One region of the Amycolatopsis sp. NPDC047767 genome, then DNA from elsewhere that is predicted to be linked to it. Evidence: riboswitches for the same ligand, from Rfam matches in the RefSeq annotation. Region 1 holds a riboswitch; the other holds the start of a gene.
The links. A riboswitch is a leader RNA that binds a small molecule or an ion and turns the genes downstream of it on or off. The one in region 1 is predicted to bind S-adenosylmethionine.
Positions count from the first base shown of each region.

Region 2: linked by a shared signal. The riboswitch ahead of thrC (threonine synthase) and the one ahead of AB0878_RS37435 (ATP-binding cassette domain-containing protein) in region 1 are both predicted to bind S-adenosylmethionine.

Region 1 covers NZ_JBEYSJ010000030.1:2,442-9,581, reverse strand. The annotation lists gene AB0878_RS37450 (fatty acyl-AMP ligase) at 1-549, opposite strand, end outside; gene AB0878_RS37445 (ABC-F family ATP-binding cassette domain-containing protein) at 629-2,401, opposite strand; gene AB0878_RS37440 (4-(cytidine 5'-diphospho)-2-C-methyl-D-erythritol kinase) at 2,439-3,407, opposite strand; gene AB0878_RS37435 (ATP-binding cassette domain-containing protein) at 3,636-4,646, opposite strand; SAM riboswitch class I at 4,860-4,950, opposite strand; gene AB0878_RS37430 (TetR/AcrR family transcriptional regulator) at 5,336-5,920, shown strand; gene rsmA (16S rRNA (adenine(1518)-N(6)/adenine(1519)-N(6))-dimethyltransferase RsmA) at 5,911-6,750, opposite strand; gene AB0878_RS37420 (transglycosylase family protein) at 6,786-7,140, opposite strand, start outside.
Region 2 covers NZ_JBEYSJ010000021.1:24,457-31,596, forward strand. The annotation lists gene rpsT (30S ribosomal protein S20) at 1-197, shown strand, start outside; gene holA (DNA polymerase III subunit delta) at 411-1,382, opposite strand; SAM riboswitch class I at 1,548-1,681, shown strand; gene thrC (threonine synthase) at 1,695-2,960, shown strand; gene AB0878_RS31545 (ComEC/Rec2 family competence protein) at 2,987-5,371, opposite strand; gene AB0878_RS31550 (ComEA family DNA-binding protein) at 5,368-6,117, opposite strand; gene AB0878_RS31555 (nuclear transport factor 2 family protein) at 6,300-6,740, shown strand; gene AB0878_RS31560 (oxidoreductase) at 6,787-7,140, shown strand, end outside.

The DNA of each region.
Region 1 (7,140 bases):
GTTGGTGTAGAGGTTGCCGTAGGTGATCCGCACGGCCTTCGGGTCGGCTGTCGAACCGCTGGTGAGCTGGAGCAGCGCGGTGTCGCCCTCGTCGGTGGGCACGACCTCGGCCAGCGGCTCGGCCTCGGCCAGCTCCGTGATCAGGCGGTGCTCGATGCCCTTCTCGGCCAGCACGGGCGCGAGCTGGTCGAACGGCTCGCCCAGCACCACCAGGCCGGCACCGATCATGCCCAGCACCTTGACCGTGTCCTCGGCCCACTCGGCGAGGTCCGTGCGCGCCGTCGGCTGGTGCAGCATCGTCACGCTGCCGCCGGCCAGCCACACGGCCTGCACGGTGGGCGCGATGAGCACCGGCGCCGCGGCCAGCACGGCCACCGCGCTCCCGGGCTTCAACCCGCCTGAAACCAAGCCTCCGGCGATCTTCTTGGCCTGGTCGTGGACCTCGGCCCACGTCCGGCGCACCGGCTCCTTGGGCTCGCCCGTGACCATGCCGCGCTGCTGACCCCGCCCCGTCGCCGTCTCGACGAGCGTGTCCACGAACCGACTCATGCGCGACAGATTACTGTCTGGTTGTCAACGCCCGCCTGCGGTGGCGTGAACAGCGTCGATCAGGCCGCGGATCAAGCCGTCATTCGAGGGCTTCGGACGTCTCCAGCCACTTCGCCTCGACGTCTTCCTTCTCCGCGTGCACGCCCTTCAGCTCGGTGTTCAACGCGATGAGCTTGTCCGGGTCCGTGGCCGCTTCGAGCAGCGCCGCGTGCAGCTTCTCCTCGCGCGCGGCCAGCTGATCGAGCTTGCGCTCCAGCCGCCCGAGCTCCTTCTGCGCGGCCCGGATCTCCGCGTTGCTGCGCTTGGCCTCGACCTTCCCCGGAGCCGCCGATGACTGGCGCCGCGGCGTCGCCTCCCGCAGCTTCGTGCGGCGGTTGAGGTACTCCTCGATGCCGCCGGGCAAGTTCGTCACGTGGCCGTCGCCGAACATCGCCACGGTGATGTCGCAGACGCGCTCCACGAGGTAGCGGTCGTGCGAGACCACGACCATCGTGCCGGGCCAGCCGTCGAGGAGGTCTTCGAGCTGCTGCAGGGTGTCGATGTCCAGGTCGTTGGTGGGCTCGTCGAGCAGCAGCACGTTGGGCTCGGCCATCAGCAGCCGGCACAGCTGCAGCCGGCGCCGCTCGCCACCCGACAGGTCACCGACGGGCGTCCACTGCCGTTCGGGCGGGAAGCCGAGCTTCTCGCCCAGCTGCGAGGCCGTCATCTCCTGCTTGCCGAACACCACGCGTCCGGCCACCTGCTCGATCGCCTGCAGCACGCGCAGGTCACCCGGCAGGTCGTCGAGCTCCTGGCGCAGGTGCGCGAGCGCCACGGTCTTGCCCTCGATCCGCCGCCCGGTCTCCGGTTCGACGTCGCCGCCGAGCAGCTTGAGCAGCGAGGTCTTGCCCGAACCGTTCACGCCGACGAGACCCACGCGGTCACCCGGCCCGATCCGCCACGTCACGTGGTCGAGCAGCGTCCGGTCGCCGACGCTCAACGACACGTCTTCCAGCTCCAGCACCGTCTTGCCGAGCCGGCGCTTCGCGAACGCCATCAGCTCCACGGAATCGCGCAGCGGCGGCACGTCGGCGATCAGCGCCTCGGCGGCTTCCACGCGGTAGCGCGGCTTCGACGAGCGCGCCTGCGGGCCGCGGCGCAGCCACGCCAGCTCCTTGCGCGCCAGGTTCTGTCGCTTCTCCTCGGCGGTCGCGGCCAGGCGGGCCCGCTCGGCGCGCGCGAAGATCCAGTCGGCGTAACCACCCTCGTACTGCTCGACCCGACCGTTCGCGACCTCCCACGTGAGGCTCGCGACGGTGTCGAGGAACCACCGGTCGTGGGTCACGACCACCACGGCGATGCGGCGGGCCAGCAGGTGGTCGGCCAGCCAGCGGACACCTTCGACGTCCAGGTGGTTGGTGGGCTCGTCGAGCACCACGAGGTCGAGCTCGCCGGTCAGCGCCGCGGCCAGCGCGACGCGACGGCGTTCGCCACCGGACAGGTTCGCGGTCGGGGTGTCGAGGCCGATCGCGGTGATGCCGAGTCCGTCCACAATGGACCGTACGCGCGCGTCGGCGGCCCATTCGTGTTCCGCGCCATAGCGTTCGAGCACGACGTCACCGACCGTGCTGCCCGAAGGCAGCTCGGTGCGCTGGGTGACGACGGCCATGCGCAGATCACGAACATGGCTCACGCGGCCGGAATCCGGCTCGCTCAGACCCGCGAGCACCTCCAGCAACGTCGTCTTGCCGCCTCCGTTGAGACCGACCACACCGATGCGCTGTCCTGCGGCGACGCCGAGCGAAACGCCGTCCAGCAGCGGTTTCACGCCGTACGACTTGCTCACCGACTCCAGGTTGACCAGGTTGGCCATCCGATTCAGCCGATCCTTTCCACAGTGGACTAGAAGTTCAGGCGTGCACGCGCGGTGGCGCGCCACGGGGTGCGTCGTCGCCGCCGACCAGCCGGGCGCCGGGCACCGGGCCGTGGGCGACGCGCACCGTCCGGCACACGCCGGCGCCGGACAGCTCGGCCGCCACCTCGACGGCGGCCTGCGCGTCGGCGCAGAGGAACGCGCACGTGGGCCCCGAGCCGGACACGCAGCCGGCCAGCGCGCCCGCGTTCACGCCCGCACGCAGCGTGCGGCGCAGGCCGGGGCGCAGCGACACGGCGGCCGCCTGCAGGTCGTTGCCCAGCAGCAGCGCGAGCTGACGCGGGTCACCCGAGGCGAGAGCCTCGACGACGGGGGTGTGCGAGCCGATGCGCGGCGGGTTGCCGTCGGCGCGAAGGCGGTCGAGCTCGCCGAACACCTTCGGCGTCGACAGGCCTTCGGTGTCGAACGCGAGCACCCAGTGGAACGTGTGGCGCGACAGCACGGGCACGAGCTGCTCACCACGGCCGGTGCCGAGCGCGGTGCCGCCGTAGAGCGCGAAGGGCACGTCGCTGCCGAGCTTGCCCGCGATGGCGGCCAGCTCGTCGCGCGTCACGTCGAGCTTCCACAGCGAGGCCAGGCCGACGAGCGTCGCCGCCGCGTCGGCGCTCCCGCCCGCCATGCCGCCCGCGACGGGGATGCCTTTGCGCAGCACGATCCGCACCTTCGGGTCGTCGCCTTCGGCGCGACCGGCGTAGGTGGCGAGCTCCTGGGCCGCGCGCCAGGCGAGGTTGGTGGCGTCGGTGGGCACCGACCCCTCCCCCTCGCCGAAGACCTCGAGCCCCGGGTCGTCGGTGACCGCGACGGTCACCTCGTCCGTGAGCGACAACGCCTGGAAGACGGTGACCAAGTCGTGGTAGCCGTCCTCGCGCAGGTCACCGATGGCCAGGTGCAGGTTGACCTTGGCCGGGACCCGGACGGTGACTGGTGGTGGAACTACGGCGAGCACCCGTCAAGCCTACGTGGCCGGGCGCCTGGCCTCCCCACCAGGAGAAAACAGCCGTTTTCAGGACGGCTGTCCCAACCTCTCGGACACGCTCCCGACTCTCCCGTCCCCCAGTCCCACCGCACCCCACCGTGGCGTTGGTTGCGCTCAACGCACCCAATGCGGCGTTCGTTGCGTTGAACGCACCGAACGCCACAGTGGGGCGCGGTGAGCCGGAGGTGTGACGAGCGGTCAGGCGGCGACGCTCTGCGCGGCCCGCACGGCCGGCGTCACATGGGCGCCACGGTCGGCGATCCACGCCAGCGCCGCGTCGGCGCGCTCGCCGCGGACGCCGATGCGGAAGCGGGCGATCGGGGTGTCACCGATGCGCGTGAGACCGCCGCCGATGGTGGCGACCTCCACGTCGAAGCGGCCGGCCGCCTCGGGCAGCAGGGCGCCGACGGACGCGAAGCCGATCAGCACGACGTCGGCGGACCGGTCGTACTTCGCGGCCTGCGCGCGGGCGGTCTCGATGGCCGGCAGCACCGCCTGCGCGGTCCAGCTGCCCGGCGAGGCGATGAGGTCCAGCACGTGACCGCGTTCGACGACCGCGCCGTCTTCGAGCACCGCGACGTCGTCGCAGACGCGGCGGACGACACCGGCGTCGGGCGTGGTCAGGAGCACGGTGGTGCCCAGCTCGGCGCGCGCCCGGTCGAGCACGGCGAGCACGGCGCCGGCCTCCTCGGGGGCGATGCCGGCGGTGGGGTCGTCGGCGAGCAGCACGGCGGGGCCGGCGGCGAGGGCCTTGGCCACGGCGACGCGGCGCAGCTGGCCGGGCGTGAGGTCGGCCGGCTTCTGCGCGGCCCGGGCGGTGAGGCCCACGAGGTCGAGCAGGTTGCCGACGCGGCTCTTGCGCTGCGGGCCGTCGACGCCGAGCTGCTCCAGCGGCGTGGCGATGTTGCCGGCGACGGTGCGCTCGGCGAGCAGCTCCGGCTTGGTGCCGACGACACCCAGCTGGCGGCGGACCTCACGCAGCCGGCGGCCGTCGAGCGCACCGGTGTTGAGGCCGTCGAGCCGCACGACACCGCGGTCCGGGCGCTCCTGCAGGGCGATGCAGCGGGCGAGCGTGGACTTGCCGGAGCCGGCGGGACCGACCACGCCGAAGAGGGAGCCGGCCTGCACGTCGACGCTCACATCACGCAGCGCGGCGACCGGATTTCCGTTGAGGGGAAAGGACTTGGACACGTTTTCGACAGTGATCACGAAGAGAGCTCCAGGCATGAGGCGCAGCACCGTTTCCGGGCGCGCCGGGCGTCACCGAATTACCGTCCTTTTCGGACGGTGCGCAGAATTGCGGAAGAAAGATCAGGCGATGACTGTGGAGCGTCGACACGCACATACCGTGCGGCGACCTTCATCGACGACGCGCCGCCGGGTCAACAGGAGCGGGCGGGCTACCCTCTGCATCGGAAACAGCCTCCATCGGTCCTGGCTGTAGCACCTGCCCCATGGGGGGTGGTTGCTGCGACTTCGGCGAGCCAGGTCTCTCAGTCGCTCGGGATGGACGTTTCTGAGTAAAGCCGATCCCATTGGGTGAACGCAAGCGCGTTGGTGCAGATCACACGAGTGGTGGTGCCCGGATACCGGGACACCCGCAGCCACATCGTGGACCCCGAAAGCTCCGGCACCGAATTTCTTCCGCGCGGCGAATCCAGCCCTTATTCCACTGTGGACGCCGCCGATCCCTGGTGGAGGTGCGATTCCGGCCCGACAATTCCGCGACGGCCCGCGCGTGGGTAAATGACGGTTCGGCCAGGTAGTTCGCCACGGCGAGACACCGCGTCTTCCCGGCCGGACACCCGCTCCCGTCCGCGAGCCGATTCCGGCCGGCTCACCCCATCCGTGATACACGCGTATCCTATACAGTCGTATCACCAACGCGGAGGAGAACCGTGGCGCACCGGGTCGACCACGAGCAGCGCCGGCGCGAGATCGCCACGGCGGTGTGGCGGATCGCGGCCGAACGCGGGCTCGACTCCGTGAGCATGCGCGAGGTGGCCGCCGAGGCGGGCGTGTCGCTGCGGCTGGTGCAGTACTACTTCGAGACGAAGCACAATCTGCTCGTGCTCTCCCTGCGTTATCTGCACGAACGCGGCGAGCAGCGCACGCAGGCCCGCATCGCGGCGCAGGTCGACCAGAGCGTGCGCGGCGTGGTCCGGACGCTGCTCACGGAACTGCTGCCGCTGGACGCCGAGCGTGAGCTGTCGCTACGCGTCCACCGCGCCTACTTCAGCCGCACCCACAGCGACCCGGCGCTGGCGAAGGTCTTCCTGCAGGCCGAGACGCCGATCGAGGACCTGCTCACCAGCCTGCTGCGCCGCACGGTTCTCCCGCCCGGCGTCCAGCCGCGGCAGGAAGCGAACCTCCTGGTCGCGGGCTTCACCGGACTCGGCCTCGACGTCCTCCACGGCCGCTTCACGCCGGGCGAGGTCCTGGCGACGCTGGACTACCACCTCGGCCGACTGTTTCAGGCTTGAGCCGCGAGCCGCACGAAGTCGTGCACGTCGAGCTGCTCGCCGCGCGTCTTCGGGTCGATGCCGGCCGCCACGAGGAGCTCACCCGCGCGGTCGGCCGAGCCGGCCCAGCCGGCGAGAGCCGCGCGCAGTGTCTTGCGGCGCTGGGAAAACGCGGCGTCGACGACTTCAAACAGGCGTTGCCGCTCGACGCCCTCCACCGGAGTGCCGCGTTCGAAGGACACGAGCGACGAGTCGACGTTCGGCACCGGCCAGAACACCGACCGCGGCACGGCGCCGACCTTGCGCGCCGGGCCGTACCAAGCGAGCTTCACGCTGGGCACGCCGTAGATGCGGCTGCCGGGACCGGCGGCCATGCGGTCGGCGACCTCGGTCTGGACCATCACCATCCCGCGCTGCAGCGACGGCAGCTCGGCCAGCAGGTGCAGCACGACGGGGACCGCGACGTTGTACGGCAGGTTCGCCACCAGCGACACGGGCTCGGCCGGCAGGTCCGCCGCGCTGATCCGCAACGCGTCGGCGCCGACCACGGTCAGCTGATCCGCGACGGAAGCGGCGCGTTCGGCGGCCGTGCGCGGAAGCCGCGCCGCCAGCTTCGGATCGATCTCGACGGCCACCACGCGGGCACCGGCGTCGAGCAGGCCCAGCGTCAGCGACCCCAGCCCGGGGCCGACCTCGAGAACGACATCGCCCGGCCGAACTCCGGCCAGCTCGACGATGCGGCGAACCGTGTTGGGGTCGTGCACGAAGTTCTGGCCGAGCTTCTTCGTCGGCCGGACGTCGAGCTCGTCCGCCAGCCCGCGGATCTCGGCAGGCCCCAGCAGTTCAACCACCGGGGAAGCCTACCGAGCCTCGGGAACTGCGGAACTCAGGCCCGCTTGCCGCAGACCGGCCAGGCGCTGTAGCCACCGCGAGCGTCGCGGACCTTCTCGGCAATCGAGATCTGCTGCGCGCGCGAAGCCTGGTTCGGGTACGCCGCGTACTGGTCGCCGCCGTAGGCATCCCAGGTGCGCTTGTCGAACTGGAGGCCGCCGTAGTAGCCGTTGCCGGTGTTGATCGCCCAGTTGCCGCCGGCCTCGCACGCTGCGATCCGGTCCCACGCGGAACCGTCGCCGATCGCCGGGTCGGCGGGCTTCTTCGTGCCCACCTTGAGGATCTTCGGCTTGGCCTCGAGGAGGACCTTCACCGAGACCTGCTCGCGGGAGACCTCTTCGCCGTTCTTC
Region 2 (7,140 bases), on a different contig from region 1:
TGGCCATCCGCTCCTCGGTGAAGACCGCGATCCGCAAGTTCCGTGAGGCCGCCGACTCCGGCGACAAGACCAAGGCCCTCGAACTCCAGCGCGACGCGGCCCGCAAGCTCGACAAGGCCGTCACCAAGGGCGTCATCCACGCCAACCAGGCCGCCAACAAGAAGTCGGCTCTCGCGAAGCGCGCGAACCAGCTCTGAGCTGATCGCAGCGACACCCTGCCAGACCTGAAAGAGCCCGGTGACCGCCTGGTCGCCGGGCTTTTTCGTGTGTTCTCGACCGTTCTCGACGCACACAGCTGCCTGGACTGGCGCGCCCTCACGGCTGCGTACGGGTCCGGCGCGTTGCCCGTTCCCGAGCGGCGGGTTCAGCCTCACCGGTCGGCGATTCGGGGCCTGCCGAGGCGAGCAGGGTCAGCGTTCGCCCTTGGCGGCGACGACCTCGACGACCGCGCGTTCCAGGGCGTAGTCCGCGTCGGCCGCCACGCCCTTGACCTCGGCGTTCAGGCGGGCGACCACGCGCATGGCGGTGGCGAGGCCGTCCTGGCCCCAGCCGCGGGACTGGCCCTGCGCCTTGCGGATCTTCCACGGCGGCATGCCCAGCTCGCCGGCCATCTGGTTCGGGTTGCCGCGGCCGGCGGCGGACACGCGGGCGATCGTGCGCACGGCGTCGGCGAGGGCGTCGGCGACCAGGACGTGCGGCACGCCCAGCTGCATGGCCCAGCGCAGCGACTCCAGGGCCGCCGCGCGGTCGCCGCCCACGGCCTTCTCCGCGACGGCGAAGCCGGTCACGTCGGCGCGGCCGGTGTGGTAGCGGCGCACGGCCTGCTCGTCGACCACGCCACCGGTGTCGGCGACGAGCTGCGTCGCCGCGGAGGACAGCTCACGCAGGTCGGAGCCGACGGTGTCCATCAGCGCCATCACGCCCGCGGCGTCGATCTTGCCGCCGACGCGGCGCACCTCGTTGCGCACGAACGACTCGCGCTCGGCCGGCTTCGTCAGCTTCGGGCACTCGGTGATCTCCGCGCCCGCCTTTTTCAGCGCCGCGGGCAGCGCCTTGGCCGCCTTGCTGCGCCCGCCGCCGTTGTGCACGACCACGAGCACGATCCCGTCGGCGGGCGCCTTGAGGTACGCCATCACCGCGTCCGCCAGCTCCTGCGAGATGTCGTGCGCGGAGTCGAGCACGATGACCCGCCCCTCGCTGAACAGCGAAGGACTCACCAGCTCGGCGAGCACGGGCGGTGTGAGTTCGGACACCCGGTTGCGCGTCATCTCGGCCGTGGAGTCGATGGCCCGCGCGGCGTCCAGCGACGCGCGGACAGCCCGCTCGATGAGCAGTTCTTCCTCACCGAGGACGAGGTGGAGCGGCGCGGGTGCGGTGGTCACCCCGCCATCCTCTCACCCGCCCGGCCCCGCGCCCGCTCCGGTGATGTGCGCCGCCACCGTGGCACGAGGTGATCGCCATGTCGTACGGTGTACCCGAGGCAGCGCCCCGCTCCGCCGGAAACACAGCTCCACCGGAAACACCGCGGCGCGCCGACAACTGAACACCGCTCATCCAGAGGGGCAGAGGGAACGGCCCGACGAAGCCCCGGCAACCGGCGTACAGCCTGTCTTCCCGAATTTGCGGGATAGCTGACGACCACGGTGCCAATTCCGGCCCGCGTTTGCGGGGCAGATGAGGAAAGGAACCTCGCGATGACCGTTACCCTCGGCACGACCTCCCCCAAGAAGACCCTGGACCTCGGTCCGGCCGTCGAACTGGTGTCGAAGGAAGAGGGCCACCGGCAGCCGCTCGCCCCGGAGTTCGTGTCCGCGGAGGACTTCTCGCCGCTCGAGGTCGCCTACGACTTCGGCCGCGTGCGCCGCGAAGACATCGAGGCCGGCCCCAAGAACATCTGGCGCTACAAGAAGCTCCTTCCCGTCCCCTCGACCGTCGAGGAGATCCCGAACACCGAACCCGGCGCCACCCGTCTGGTGAAGGCCGACCGCCTCGCCAAGGCCCTGGGCCTGAAGTCCCTGTGGGTCAAGGACGACACCGGCAACCCCACGCACTCCTTCAAGGACCGCGTGGTCGCCGTCGCGCTGGCCGCGGCCCGCGAGTTCGGCTTCGAGGTCCTCGCGTGTCCCTCGACCGGCAACCTGGCCAACGCGACGGCCGCCGCCGCGGCCCGCGCCGGCTGGCGGTCGGTCGTGCTGATCCCGAAGTCGCTCGAGCGCGCCAAGATCCTCACCACCGCCGTCTACGACGGTGACCTGATCGCCGTCGACGGCAACTACGACGACGTCAACCGCCTCGCCACCGAGCTCGCCGGCGAGCACCCGACGTGGGCGTTCGTCAACGTCAACGTGCGCCCCTACTACTCCGAAGGCTCGAAGACGCTCGGCTACGAGGTCGCCGAGCAGCTCGGCTGGCGCCTGCCGGAGCAGATCGTGGTGCCGATCGCCTCGGGCTCGCAGCTGACCAAGGTGGACAAGGGTTTCCGCGAGCTCGGCCAGCTCGGCCTCGTGGAAGCCAGCCCCTACAAGGTGTTCGGTGCGCAGGCCACCGGCTGCTCCCCCGTCTCGGCCGCCTTCCGCGCCGGACACGACGTGGTCCAGCCCGTGAAGCCCGACACCATCGCCCGCTCGCTCGCGATCGGCAACCCCGCCGACGGCCCCTACGTGCTCGACGTCGTCAACCGCACCGGCGGTGCGATCGAGGACGTGAGCGACGAGGAGGTCGTGGAGGGCATCCGGCTGCTCGCGCGCACCGAAGGCATCTTCACCGAGACTGCCGGCGGCGTCACCGTCGCGACGGCGAAGAAGCTCATCGAGACCGGCAAGCTCGACCCCGAGGCCGACACCGTGCTGCTCATCACCGGCGACGGCCTCAAGACGCTCGACGCCCTCGAAGGCCGCATCGGCCCGAAGGCGACCGTGCCCCCGTCGGCCGAGGCCGTGAGCAAGGCCCTCGGCCTCTGAGCTGACCGGGCCCGCGGGCCGCACCCCTAGCGGGGCGGCCCGCGCGGCTCACCCCGGCGCGCCACCGCCGGCCCGCCGGCACCGGGCAGCACGGCCGTGTCACCGTCCACATCGGTCCGCGTCACCAGTACACCCAACGTGCCCAGCACGTCCACTGTGGACTTCGCCGGGTGCCCGTAGCTGTTGCCCGCACCCACGCTGATCATCGCCGCCCGCGCGCCCACCGCCTCGAGGAACTGGGGCAACGAGTACCTGCTGCCGTGGTGCGGAACTTTCAGCACGTCGGCGTGCAGGTCCACTCCCTCGGCCAGCAGGTCGGCCTGCGCGGCCAGCTCCACGTCTCCGGTCAGCAGCACCCTCCCGGCCGCCGTGGTCGCGCGCAGCACCACGGAACTGTTGTTGATCATCGTGCCGTCCTGCAGAGCGGCCGCCCGCGCCGTGACGTAGCGCGGCCCGAGCACGTCGAGCGACAGCCCCGGCCAGTCGAGCCGCTGCCCGTCGCTCAGCTCCAGCAACGGAACGTGGTGCGTCGCCGCCTCCTGCGACACCTGCTGCCACGCCCACGCCGGCGCGCGCCCGGGCCCGACGGCGATCGCCCCCACGGCGCGGCCGTCGAACACCGACGACAGCCCGCCGATGTGGTCGGCGTGCAGGTGGCTGAGCACCAGCAGCGGGATCCGATCCACGCCGAGCCGCCGCAGGCACTCGTCCACCGGCCCCGGCTCCGGCCCGGTGTCCACGACCACCGCCCGCCCGGCCTCCGCCGTGGCCAGCACCACGGCGTCGCCCTGGCCGACGTCGCACTCCACCATCGCCCAGCCCTTCGGCGGCCAGCCGGGCGAGAGCACCCGCGGCGGCACCACGATCAGCAGCACCGCCACCAGTCCCATCGCCACCACCAGCCGCGCGCGCCGGAACCGGAACGCGACCACCACCACGACCACCACCCCGGCCGCGCACACCCCGCCCCACCAGCCACCCGGCCACGTGAGCACCGCACCCGGCGCCCGGGCGCCGTGCCGTGCGACGGTGATCAGCCAGCGCGCCTCCGGATCGGCCAGGTGCACCAGCACGTGCCCGGCCCCGGGCCACCACGGCCCGACCACCGTGGCCAGCACCCCGAGCACCGTGACCGGCGCGACGACGGGCGCCGCCAGCACGTTGGTCACCACCGAGACGAGGCTCACCGTGCCCGCCATGCCCGCGATCACCGGCGCGGTGACCACGAACGCCGCCAGCGGCACCGCGATCCCTTCCGCGTACCCCGGCGGAATCCCCCGGCGCACCAGCGAATCCGCCCACCTCGGCGCCAGCAGCACCAGCCCCGCCGTCGCGAACACCGACAGCGCGAACCCGAAGTCCGCCGCCATCACCGGATCCCACGCGACCAGCACGCACACCGAGAACGCCAGCGCCGGCGACGCGGAGCCACGCCGGCCCAAAGCCAGCGCCAGCAGCGCCACCCCGCCCATCACTCCCGCCCGCAGCACGCTCGGCGCCGGACCGACGAGAATCAGGAAGCCACCCAGGCACAACCCCGCCGCGACGGCCGACACCCGCGGCCCGATGCGCAGCAACCGGCACAACAGCAACACCGAGCCGCACAGAATCGCGAGATTTCCCCCGCTGACAGCCATCAGGTGCGTAAGCCCCGACTCCGTGAACTCCTGCTCGACCTGCTCCGGCAACGCACTCGTGTCACCCAGAACCAGTCCGGGCAGCAGCCCCGCCGGCTCTTCCGGCAGCACCGCGCACAGCTCGTGCAGCCCCACCCGCAACGCCGCGGCCGCCCGCTGCCACCACGGCGCCCGCGTGACTCCGACCGGAGCGCCCTGCAGGTAGACGACCGCGGCCGTCAGCTCACCCCCGCGCGCCGGCGCCAAGCGACCCGCCGCCGTGACCTCCTGGCCCGGCAGGAGAGCGCCCCACCCGGCCACCGGCGCGAGCAGCAGGACCCGGCCGGTGGACACCACCGGCCGACCGTCCACAGTGGCCGATTCCACCCGGGCGTCGATGGCCACCGACCGCGTGCCCGCCTGCTGATCGGCGTAGCCGGCGCTGTGGATCGGCCGCGGTCGCTCGGTGACCTCGACACGGACCGTGGCGGTCACCCCGTGCGCCGCGGCTTGGCCGAGCGGGTCCTGCTCCGCTCCCCTGATGCGCCACGCCGTCGGCAGCGCCACGACGAGCCCCAGCACCAGCAGCGCGCCGGCCGCGCCGAGCCACCGCCCACGCCGCCGCGCGAGCAGCACGGCCGACAGAACCGCGGCCACCACTCCGAAAACCTCGGCCGCCCACCACCCGAGCCGCAGGCCCGCCAGCGTGCCACCCCACGCCGCCAGTGCCGCCGGAACGAGCCGGAGGTCGTGGTCACGCCACGACGGCGCGGCGTCCTGCTGGACGAACATCATCCGACCGTCACCTGCTCGCGCAATTTCTCGAACTTGCTTTCGCCGATGCCTTCGACGTCGCGAAGTTGTTCGACGCTGGAGAAGCCGCCGTGCTGGGTGCGCCAGTCGATGATGCGGCCGGCGGTGACCTCGCCGACGCCGGGCAGGGTGTCGAGCTGCTCAGGCGTGGCCGAGTTGAGGTCGAGCTTGCGCGGAGCCGCGCCGGCGCCGGCCGGGGCCGAGGACGCGACCGTGATGCCGACCGCGAGCTGCTCGCCGTCGGTGAGCTTGCGGGCGAGGTTCAGGCTGGAGAGATCGGTGCCGGGGTCCGCGCCACCGGCGGCCCGCACCGCGTCGGCCACGCGTGAGCCGGCCGGAACGGTGACGAGGCCGGGCGCGCGGACGTGGCCGATTACGCTGATCACCAGCTTCGCCGAGGTCGAGGACGCCGGTGCCGCGACGGAAGGGTGCGTCTTCGCACTCGGCAGCGACGGCGCCACCTCCGTCGCGGGCGACCCGCTGAACACCGCGAACCCCGCGGCGATCAGCACGGCCACGACCAGCAGCCCCAGTCCGACGAGGACGCGCGGGCTTTTCAGCACGCCGGGCAGACCGGGGTGGGCCGGGTCGGCACCGCCGGGCAGCCAGCGCCGGACCAGCCGGCCGCCGGGCCCGACGGTGCGGGGGCCCGCCGCCAGCTGGTCGGCCAGCCAGGCGAGCCTGGCGTTCACGGGAGTGCCCGGATCACGGGCGGTCTGCTCGAACACACGTGCGACGCTAGGCGCTGATCGACATCGGCCACCAGCCCGAATCCGGCGACCTGTGGATAACTGCCCCCTTGTGGACAACTCGGCCTCCGCGGCGGCGGAACGCCCGTTCCGGTCCGCCCTCGGTGCGATGCTGTCGCCCATCGCCGCTCTCGACGGCGCTCACCGGGAAGGGCCCCACCGTGACGAACGAAACCGAGATCCGCACCCTGATCGAAAACTGGGCCACCGCCGTCCACACGGGAGATCTCGACGGCGTCCTCACCGGCCACTCCGACGGCATCGTGATGTTCGACGTCCCGCCGCCCCACGAAGGCGTCCGCGGGATCGACGCGTACCGCGAGACCTGGCCGCCGTTTTTCGCCTGGCAGGCGGAAGGCGCGACGTTCACCATCCTGGAGCTCGACGTGACCGCTGGTGACGACGTGGCGTTCGCCTGGGCACTCCTGCGCTTCGGCACACCCGCCGATCCACCGGACCACCACCTGCGGTTGACCGTCGGCCTGCGCAAGGACCAGGGCCGCTGGGTGGTGACGCACGAGCACCACTCGTTCGCCGCCGTCGACGGAGACCCCGCCGAGAACGACCCCGGTGAAATCCGCCCGGTTGAAAGTGAACGGTGACTCATGATAAACCTGAGTACTGGTTCACCTTCAGGAGGTGTTGGTCATGGCCCCCAAGGTCGCCCTGGTCACGGGCGCGTCGTCGGGTATCGGAGAGTCCACCGCGCGGGAGCTGCTGGAGCGTGGCTACACGGTCTATGGCGCCGCGCGGCGGGTGGAGCGGATGGCGGACCTCGCCGAACGTGGGGTGCGGACGCTCGCCCTGGACGTGACGGACGAGGAGTCGGTGGAGAAGGCCGTGGCGGCGATCGTCGCGGAGTCCGGCCGGATCGATCTGCTGGTGAACAACGCCGGCTACGGCTCGTATGGGGCCGTCGAAGACGTGCCCTTGTCGGAGGCCCGCTACCAGTTCGAGGTGAACGTCTTCGGGGCCGCGCGGCTGATCCAGCTCGTGCTGCCG